DNA from 3 places in the Streptomyces sp. NPDC051909 genome. Region 3 is predicted to be linked to each of the others. Evidence: riboswitches for the same ligand, from Rfam matches in the RefSeq annotation. Region 3 holds a riboswitch; each other region holds the start of a gene.
What was found. Region 3 has a riboswitch for cobalamin ahead of AB0M18_RS08370 (ABC transporter substrate-binding protein). Riboswitches for the same ligand answer to the same signal wherever they lie in the genome.
Positions count from the first base shown of each region.

Region 1 (3,270 bases), on a different contig from region 3:
GTCGACACCGAGCAGTCGCTTCCCGACCGCACGGATCTCCCCGGGGGTGGGGAGGACGGATCGGTCGGTGGACCACGAGGCGTCCAGGTACCAGCGGTCGCGTACCGGATCGAGGACGATGTCGTACCGAACGGCTCGGTTCGCGGTCACGCGATCAAGCCACTCCTGGCGGCGGTGGTGAAACCGTACGGCGCATGCCAGTCGATAGCGGCCGCGTGGGGCGTTGGCCAGGTGTCGTAGGGGCTCGGGGAGCGCGATGCTCACGGAGCCGCCGTCCGGCTCGACAGTGATCGTGTAGTTGCCGTGGGGCGCGCCGGACTCGCCGTCAGCCGTAAGGAACAGTCGCGAGGCGTCCCACCGCCGACGCCACTGCTGCTCGGTGAGCTGCGCGGCGGCAAGGCCGTGGCGTACCTTGACGAATCGCTTCCCACCCACGACGACTGCCGGACGGCCGGCCTCGATGCGCTGCTCGACCCGGTTGAGCCGTGCCTGGAGGACCTGAAGGCGACGCTGTTTCTGGAAGCGTTCTGCCTGGTCGGTGTATCCCCGCGTTGTGGCCTTGCGCCGACCGCACGGAACGGACAACCGCCGGGTGATCGCCGCGATGGCGCTGCACAACGACGCGCGCTCGCTGTGCAGGCAGCGGAGAGAAAGCTGGTACTGGTCCTCGGTCGTCCTTGTCATCGCTCCCGCCCAGCGGGAGGAGGAAACCTTCGTGAGCCTGTTCTTTCGCCCGGCGCGCTGTGTGTCCTTCGGCCGCACATTTCCCAGGGCGAGGCGGGCGGTCAGATCGGCGCGCTGATGATGCCCGTTGTGCCTTCCGACAGCGGTGAGGACTTCGCTGTCGGCCTCGGTCATCCGTAACCGGTCCCGGATGCGTGCACCCACAGGCGCGGCGACGGTGAAGGAGTCCGTGATCGTACGCAGTCCGCTTCGCTTGTTGCGTGCTGCACTCGCCACTGAACACCCCCTTCCGTCGAGTTCTCCGAACGGCTGTCAACGATGCCAACCGCTGGGGGCAGCCGCCGGTGAACGGCAGGCGCTTCACTCGAACGAGTATCTGGGTGATCGAAAGCGCCGAGAACCGGTTGGAAAGTCGCAATGCCTGATTGTCACGTCATGAACCTGGGTGGCTGCACAGGCGGTACGGACACGACCTACTATGCAGATCGGCATGGGGTCCCAGGACCCCGGGGAGGAAGCCCGGTGAGAATCCGGCGCGGTCCCGCCACTGTGAGCCGGCCTCGGGGGAATCCCGGGGGCCGGTGAGTCAGGAACTCCCGCCGTCCAACGACCACCCGGGGCGCGGACACCCCGAGGAAGGGCCTGAGCCTCGCCATGCTCCTGCTGCTGTCGCATTCCGACACCGACCTGCTCAGTGCCCGTGCGGCGAACACCGCCGTGACCGAGGGCGCGTCCGACGGCGCGTCCGCGTCCGAGGGCGTGGAGTGGCGGTACGCCAACCCCGCCCGGCTTCCCCAGCACGATCTGCCCGGACTTCTCTCCGGCCTTCTCGACGGCGTCGAGCTGGTCGTCGTACGTCTCCTCGGCGGTGTCCGGTCCTGGCAGGAGGGCCTGGACGCGGTGCTCGCCGCCGGGAAGCCGGTGGTCGTGCTGAGCGGTGAACAGGCGCCGGACGCGCAGCTCATGGGCGTCTCCACGGTCCCGGTCGGCGTCGCCACCGAGGCGCACGCCTATCTCGCGCACGGCGGACCGGCGAACCTCGGGCAGCTCGCCCGGTTCCTGTCCGACACCGTGCTGCTCACGGGCCACGGCTTCGAGGCCCCGGCGCCCGCCCCCACCTGGGGCGCGCTCGACCGCACGCCCGGGCGCACCGAGGGCCCGACGGTCGCCGTGCTCTACTACCGGGCCCACCACATGAGCGGCAACACCGCCTTCGTCGGCGCCCTCTGCGAGGCCATCGAGGCGCAGGGCGCCCAGGCCAGGCCGCTGTACGTGACCTCGCTGCGGGCTCCCGAGGACGAACTGCTCGACACCCTCCGTACCGCCGACGCGATCGTCACCACCGTGCTCGCCGCGGGCGGCACCAAGCCGGCCGAGGCGCAGGCGGGCGGCGACGAGGAGGCGTGGGACGCGGGCGCGCTGGCCGCGCTGGACGTGCCGATCCTGCAGGCCCTGTGCCTCACCGGGTCCCGGTCGGCCTGGGAGGAGAACGACGAGGGCCTCTCCCCGCTGGACGCCGCCAGCCAGGTCGCCGTGCCGGAGTTCGACGGACGGCTGATCACCGTCCCCTTCTCCTTCAAGGAGATCGACGAGGACGGTCTTCCGGCGTACGTGGCCGACCCCGAGCGCGCCGCCCGGGTCGCGGGCATCGCCGTCCGGCACGCCCGCCTGCGCCACATCCCGAACGCCGAGAAGAAGCTCGCGCTGGTCCTCTCCGCGTACCCGACCAAGCACTCGCGGATCGGCAACGCGGTCGGCCTGGACACCCCCGCCTCCGCCGTGGAGCTGCTGCGCAGGCTCCGTGAGGAGGGCTACGACTTCGGGCCGGTCGAGGACGTCCCCGGCCTGGTCTCCGGGGACGGCGACGAGCTGATCTACGCCCTCATCGAGGCCGGCGGCCACGACCAGGACTGGCTGACCGAGGAGCAGCTGGCCCGCAACCCGGTCCGCATCCCGGCCGCCGACTACAAGCGCTGGTACGCCGAACTCCCGGCGGAGCTGCGTGAGCAGGTCGAGGAGCACTGGGGTCCGGCGCCGGGCGAGATGTTCCTCGACCGGTCCCGCAACCCCGAGGGCGACATCGTCCTCGCCGCCCTGCGGCGCGGGAACCTGCTCGTCCTCATCCAGCCGCCGCGCGGCTTCGGCGAGAACCCGATCGCGATCTACCACGACCCCGACCTGCCGCCCTCGCACCACTACCTGGCGGCCTACCGCTGGATCGCCGCCCGCGCGGAGGACGGCGGTTTCGGCGCCGACGCCATGGTGCACCTCGGCAAGCACGGCAACCTGGAGTGGCTGCCGGGCAAGAACGCCGGTCTGTCCGCCGCCTGCGGCCCGGACGCGGCCCTCGGCGACCTGCCGCTCGTCTACCCGTTCCTGGTGAACGACCCGGGCGAGGGCACCCAGGCCAAGCGCCGGGTGCACGCGACCCTCGTCGACCACCTGGTGCCGCCGATGGCGCGTGCCGACAGTTACGGCGACATCGCGCGCCTGGAGCAGCTGCTCGACGAGTACGCGCAGATCAGCAGCATGGACCCGGCGAAGCTGCCCGCGATCCGCGCGCAGATCTGGACGCTGATCCAGGCC
Region 1 is NZ_JBFAYA010000013.1:49,580-52,849, reverse strand. Features, by position in the region: gene AB0M18_RS21455 (hypothetical protein) at 1-858, opposite strand, end outside; cobalamin riboswitch at 1,160-1,299, shown strand; gene cobN (cobaltochelatase subunit CobN) at 1,339-3,270, shown strand, end outside.
Region 1: it holds a riboswitch for cobalamin, as region 3 does, so the genes downstream of both, cobN (cobaltochelatase subunit CobN) here and AB0M18_RS08370 (ABC transporter substrate-binding protein) in region 3, are expected to answer to the same signal.

Region 2 (3,270 bases), on a different contig from region 3:
TACAGCTCGCGCACCTCGGCCGGCACCCAGCCGAAGCCGGCCACCGAGCCGTTGGCCTCGCGCAGCGCCTCGCGGGTCTGCGCGTCCCACACGCCGAGCTCCTTGAGCTCCGCGACCAGGTACGAGTTGACCTGGAGGAACTCGCCGGACAGCGTCTCGCGCTTGAACAGGTTGGAGACCTGCGGCTCGATGCACTCGTAGACGCCGGCGATCGAGGCGATCGTCGCGGTCGGGGCGATGGCGAGGAGGAGGGAGTTGCGCAGGCCGGTCGACGCGATCCGCGCGCGCAGCGCGGCCCAGCGCTCCGGCCAGTTGAGCTCGACGTCGTAGTGGTCGGGGTGCAGCACGCCTCGGGCCGTGCGGGTCTTCTCCCAGGCGGGCAGCGGGCCGTTGCGCTCGGCCAGGTCGGCGGAGGCCTCGTACGCGGCGAGCATGATCCGCTCGGCGATGCGGGTCGACAGGGCGCGGGCTCCGGCCGAGTCGAAGGGGAGCTTCAGCTTGAAGAAGACGTCCTGGAGGCCCATCGCGCCCAGGCCGACCGGGCGCCACTTGGCGTTGGAGCGGCCGGCCTGCTCGGTCGGGTAGAAGTTGATGTCGACGACCCGGTCGAGGAAGGTGACGGCCGTGCGGACGGTCTCGTCGAGCCGGTCCCAGTCGAGGTCGCCCGTCTCCTGGAGCACGAAGGCGCCGAGGTTGACCGAGCCGAGGTTGCACACGGCGGTCTCGCCGTCGTCGGTGACCTCGATGATCTCGGTGCACAGGTTCGAGGAGTGCACGACCGTGCCGGGCTCGGCGGTCTGGTTGGCGGTGCGGTTGGAGGCGTCCTTGAAGGTCATCCAGCCGTTGCCGGTCTGCGCGAGGGTGCGCATCATCCGGCCGTACAGGTCCCGGGCCGGCATGGTCTTGCGGGCCAGGCCCGCCGCCTCGGCCCTGCGGTAGGCGGCGTCGAACTCCTCGCCGTACAGGTCGACGAGCTCGGGCACGTCGGCCGGGGAGAACAGCGACCACTCGCCGTCCGCGTCGACCCGGCGCATGAACTCGTCCGGGATCCAGTGTGCCAGGTTGAGGTTGTGGGTGCGGCGGGCGTCCTCGCCGGTGTTGTCGCGGAGCTCCAGGAACTCCTCGATGTCCGCGTGCCAGGTCTCCAGATAGACGGCGGCGGCGCCCTTGCGGCGGCCGCCCTGGTTCACGGCGGCGACGGAGGCGTCGAGGGTCTTCAGGAACGGGACGATGCCGTTGGAGTGCCCGTTGGTGCCGCGGATCAGCGAACCGCGGGCGCGGATGCGGGAGTAGGCGAGGCCGATGCCGCCGGCGTGCTTGGACAGGCGCGCGACCTGGTGGTAGCGGTCGTAGATGGAGTCCAGCTCGTCCAGCGGGGAGTCGAGCAGGTAGCAGGACGACATCTGCGGGTGGCGGGTGCCGGAGTTGAAGAGGGTGGGGGAGGACGGCAGGTAGTCGAGCCGGCTCATCAGCCCGTACAGCGCCGTGACCTCGTCGAGCGCGCGGGCCGAGTCGTTCTCGGCGAGGCCGGAGGCGACGCGCAGCATGAAGTGCTGCGGGGTCTCGATCACCTTGCGGGTGATCGGGTGCCGGAGCAGATAGCGCGAGTACAGCGTGCGCAGACCGAAGTAGCCGAAGCGGTCGTCGGCGGCCGGGTCGATCGCCGCGTCGAGGCGCTCCGCGTGCAGCGCGACGAAGTCGGCGGTGCGGTCGGCGATCAGGCCCTCGCGGTGGCCGACGGCGACGGAGCCGGAGAAGGACACGGCGCCCTGACCGGCCGCCTCCTCGGTGATCGTGATGGTCAGGAGCCGGGCGGCGAGCCGGGAGTACGCCGGGTCCTCGGCGATCAGGCCGGCGGCGGCCTCGGTGGCCAGCTCGCGCAGTTCCGCCGCGTCCGAGCCGGGGTGCCGGCCGCGCAGCGCGGCGGCGGCGACCCGGCCGGGGTCGGTGTCCGGGAGGTCGGCGGTCAGCTCGGTCAGGGTCCGCAGCAGCGCGGTCCCGGGGCCGTCGCTGTCGACGGCGGAAGCCTGGGCCGAAGCCGGATCGGCGGGCGCGATGGTCACGTGGGGGCTCTCCCTCGCTCGGCTCGGGGCCAGGGCGGGGGAGGCGGGAAACGACGGGCCTCCGTGGCGTACGTACGCACACGGCGGCACCGCGTCCACCGGCCCACTCCGCGAGGCCCGGACGTCTGTGGCACCCGGAACGGACGGACCGGGCGCACCATCGGCAGGTCTTCGGACTCTCTCCGCGCGAAAAGCGCGAAGTGCACCGTTGCGGGACAGTTCCGGATTTCCACCGGATTCCCCTGCGGCGACAGCGAGGACGAGCATACATGTGGGGGGCGCCGATCGCGGCACCCCCCACATGTTGTGTGTCGTCTGACGAGCCGTCTGGATTCCTACAACTCCAGGGCGTAGCAGAGCAGCAGGAAATCGGGCTGCTCGGGAATGGGGGCCCAGTCCCGTTCCGGAGCGCGGCGGAAGCCCAGGCGCTCGTATATGCGGTGCGCGGTGCGCATCTCGGGCTGGGTGGACAGCACGATCCTCTCGCAGCCCTCCACGGCCCGCGCGCGCTCGACACAGGCCCGGACGAGGGCCTCGCCGACGCCTCGGCCGCGGGCCGCCCGGTCGACGGCCAGCATCCGGATCTCGGTCTCGCCGGGGCGGGCGCGGTCGCCCATCACGCCGGGGGCCGGGACGAAGGTCACGCCGCCGAGGACGGCGCCGTCCGCGTCCACGGCGGCGAGCACCTCGGCCACCTCGACCCGTCCGGCCACGTTCCGCAGATGCCCGTAGTACCAGTCGTCCGCGCCATGGAGGAGGAACCCGTCGTCGAGGTAGGCCCGGCCGGTGATCTCGCCGAGGGTCTCGTACTCCTCGGGCCGTACAGGTCTGATCGTGAAGTCCATGCACGTCAGTGTGCCCTTGACGCACCCGCGCCCGCCCCCGGGATTTCGGGGACGGGCGCGGGCTCATGCGCGGTGTCAGTGACCGGCGGCGCCGACCTTCGGCAGGTCGGTGGCGACGCCCGCGTCACCCGCGTCGGCGGTGTAGTCCGCCGGGGAGGTCTCGTCGACGCCCTCGGGGGCCTTGACGGCCTTGAGGACGAAGGTGAGGACCACGGTGACGAGCACGTTGAGGACGAAGGCGGTGAGGGCGATGTAGCCCATCTCGCCGATGCCCGGGATCTCCGCGGCGGAGCCGCCGAAGTGCTTCTGGGTCGGGCTCGCGACGCCGTACGCGGCGAACGTGCCGTAGATCATGCCGACCG
Region 2 is NZ_JBFAYA010000002.1:444,491-447,760, reverse strand. Features, by position in the region: gene AB0M18_RS04980 (ribonucleoside-diphosphate reductase subunit alpha) at 1-2,063, opposite strand, end outside; cobalamin riboswitch at 2,208-2,364, opposite strand; gene AB0M18_RS04975 (GNAT family N-acetyltransferase) at 2,399-2,908, opposite strand; gene mctP (monocarboxylate uptake permease MctP) at 2,984-3,270, opposite strand, start outside.
Region 2: it holds a riboswitch for cobalamin, as region 3 does, so the genes downstream of both, AB0M18_RS04980 (ribonucleoside-diphosphate reductase subunit alpha) here and AB0M18_RS08370 (ABC transporter substrate-binding protein) in region 3, are expected to answer to the same signal.

Region 3 (3,270 bases):
CCGAGCGAGGCCGCCGCGTCCTCGCCGAACGCGAAGGCGTCCAGGGTTCGCGCGTACCCGCCGCAGATCAGCAGCGCCGCGGCGAGCACGGCCGCGCAGACCACGACATCCGTCCACCCCGCCCCCGTCAGCGAGCCCAGCAGCCAGAACAGCACGCCCCGTGTCGTCTCCGCGTCCGCCGCCGTCATCACGACGAACGACGTCAGCGCGGAGAAGAGCTGCATCGCGGCCACCCCGGCGAGCACCACCCGGTCCGTCGACCCGCCGAGGACATGGCTGAGGAACAGCACCAGCGCGAAGGAGAGCACCGCGCCCACGAACGCACCGCCGGTCACCGACACGGCGCCCCCGCCCACCCCGAGGACGACGACCGCGACCGCGCCCGTCGACGCGCCCGAGGACACCCCGAGCACGAAGGGATCGGCGAGCGGATTGCGCAGCAGCGACTGCATCACCGCGCCGCAGACGGCAAGTCCCGCACCGCACACGGCGGCGAGCAGCGTACGGGGCAGGCGCAGGTTCCAGACGATGCCGTCCCGGATCGGGCTCAGAACCGCCGTGTCCCCCGTGCCCAGATGTGTGACGAGCACCGACCACACATCGGCCACGGAGATGTCCGCCGGGCCGATCGTGATCGCGGCGGCCACCGACACGCACAGCAGCGCCAGCCCGCCCGTTCCCGAGAGGACGGCGACGCGGCTCACTTGGCGAGCCCGTACGCCCGCAACGCCGCCGCGACCTTCTCGACGCCCTCGACCGTCCGCACGGTCGGGTTCATCGCCTGGCCGCTGAGGATCACGTACCGCTTCCCCTTCACCGCCGTCATGTTCTTCGTGACCGGATGCGACTCCAGGAACTCGATCTTCTTCGCGGCACTCTCCGCCGACTGCGCCTTCCGCGTCAGATCGGCGATCACCAGCACATCGGGATCGCGGTCGGCGACCGTCTCCCAATTGATCTGCGGCCACTCCTCCTTGGTGTCGTCGAAGACGTTCCGCACCCCGAGGGTGGTGCTGACGATCCCGGGCGCGCCGCAGCACCCGGCCATGTACGGACCCTGCGAGTCCGAGAACCAGTAGAGGACGGACGCGCCGCCGAAGTCCGCGCCGGCGCGGGCCTTCACCACGCGTGCCTTCAGCTCGCCGATCAGCTTCTCGCCGCGCTCCGGCACGCCGAACACCCGCGCCAGGTCACGGATCTCCCGGTACACCGTCTCCATCGTCAGCGGCCGGGTCCGGACGCCGTCGCCGTCCCCGCTGTTGTCCTTGTCGACGCAGTCGGTGGGGGAGAGATACGTGGGGACGCCCAGCTGGGCGAAGCGCTCGCGCGGCGCCACGCCGCCCTTGCCGAGGGTGTAGAGGAAGGAGGCGCTGACGAAGTCCGGCTCGGTGTCGAGCACGTTCTCGAAGGAGGGGTAGCGGTCGGCGAGCCGGGGTACGGAGGCGTTCGCCTTCTCCAGGCCCTTCAGGACCGGGTCCGTCCAGGTCGCCGTGCCCACCATCCGGTCGGCGAGGCCGAGCGACAGCAGGATCTCGGCCGAACCCTGGTCGAGCGCCACGGCCCGGCGCGGCGGCGCGGTGAAGGTGACCCGCTGCCCGCAGTTCTCCAGGGTGACCGGATAGCCGGCCTTGGCATCCCCCTTGGCGGAAGAGCCGGACGATCCGGCGGACCCGGACGGTCCGGGGGCGGCCGGGTCGCCGGTGCCGCAGCCGGCGGCCAGCACGGCCCCGGTCACGAGCAGCACGGCGGAACGAAGGGCACGGGCGGGGAGTGCGAGGGGCACGCGGGAATCCTCTGCGTCCACGGCTCATACGCGGAGCCTGTCGTAGGTCATCCCCGGACGACGTCGGTACCGTGCCGGGGCCGCCAGCAGGTCTTCGGACTCGGGGTCACTCGGACGGAACGCCTTCCCGGGTCGTACGCCGTACGTCGCACGTCATGCGTGACCGCACGTGACGCGGCTGCCCCAGTGGCCGATGCCCCGCCCGTCACCCTCACCGCTGCGCGTCAGCTCCGGATTCCCACCGGATTCCCTGACCCGTGCACAGGACGGCCGCTCACGCGGAGTCCGTGCGGAGGTACGACTGGCCCGGGCAAACTACCACAGGGCGATCATGGTCCGGGCGGCCGGTCCGCCCCGTCCGGCCCCGCCCCGCCGAGCCCCGGAGCGCCCCACACCGGGAACCACCGCTCCATGTCCGGCTCCAGTGCCAGGTCGCCCGCGAGCAGCGCCCTGACCTGCAACTCCAGCGCGTTGTCGCGGGTCTCGGCACGATCCGGACGCGGTGCGAAGGGATAGAAGGTGCCGCGCTTGTAGAGGTAGACGAGCGCCAGGTCGCGCGCCCGGTGTTCGCCGGCCCCGGGCGCGCGGAACGCGGTCAGGGAGCAGAGCAGATTCGGCCCGAAGCCCGCCTCCTCAAGCAGCGAATTGACCGCGTGCAGGTCGTTGACCAGCGTGATCAGGTCCTCGGCGGGGCGGCGGACGGTGAGCCAGGTGTAGCCGTACGCGTCCGGGGTGTACGTCACGGGCGCCGTGCCGCCCGTCGCGCCGGGCGGCCCCGCCGCCCCCGCCGCGTCGAGCAGCTCCCGTACCTCCTCCTTCAACCGCGCGAAGGCCCCGCCCTCCACCGCCGCGAAACACACCGACCCCGCGCCCGTCGGCACGAAGCCGGTGCCCGCCTGGAGGGTGAGGGCCGCGGCCGGAAGCCCGAAGAGCCGGTCGAGATCCGGCCGTACCGGCCGGCTGCGCCCGAGGATGCTGTCGAGGAGTCCCACCGCCGTGCCGCCTCCCGCCTCACGCCTCGCCGAGCTGCGCCGAGATCCGCGCCAGCTGTTCGAGCCGCTGCTCCAGGGTGGGGTGGCTGGAGAGCAGCCGGCTCAGGCTCTCCTTCGAGGAGAACGCCGGCGCGAACCAGAAGGCGTTGTACGGCTCCGCCTTGCGCAGGTCCTTCGTCGGGATCCGGGCCATCTCGCCGCTCACCTTGGTGAGCGCGGACGCCAGCGCCGACGGGCGGCCGGTGAGCAGTGCGGCGGCCCGGTCCGCGGCCAGCTCGCGGTAGCGGGAGAGCACCCGGGTGAGGAGGAAGCTCACGATGTACACGGCCGCGCTGACGACCGGCACGAGGAGCACGGCGACGCCCATCGCGCTGTCCCGGCTGCGCCCGAGGCCGCTGTAGAGCGCGACGCGGGTCATCACCCCGGCGAGGACACCGAGGAAGGAGGCGATCGTCATGACCGCGACGTCGCGGTGCGCCACGTGCGACATCTCGT
Region 3 is NZ_JBFAYA010000004.1:184,087-187,356, forward strand. Features, by position in the region: gene AB0M18_RS08365 (iron chelate uptake ABC transporter family permease subunit) at 1-704, opposite strand, end outside; gene AB0M18_RS08370 (ABC transporter substrate-binding protein) at 701-1,783, opposite strand; cobalamin riboswitch at 1,872-2,035, opposite strand; gene AB0M18_RS08375 (hypothetical protein) at 2,113-2,775, opposite strand; gene htpX (zinc metalloprotease HtpX) at 2,795-3,270, opposite strand, start outside.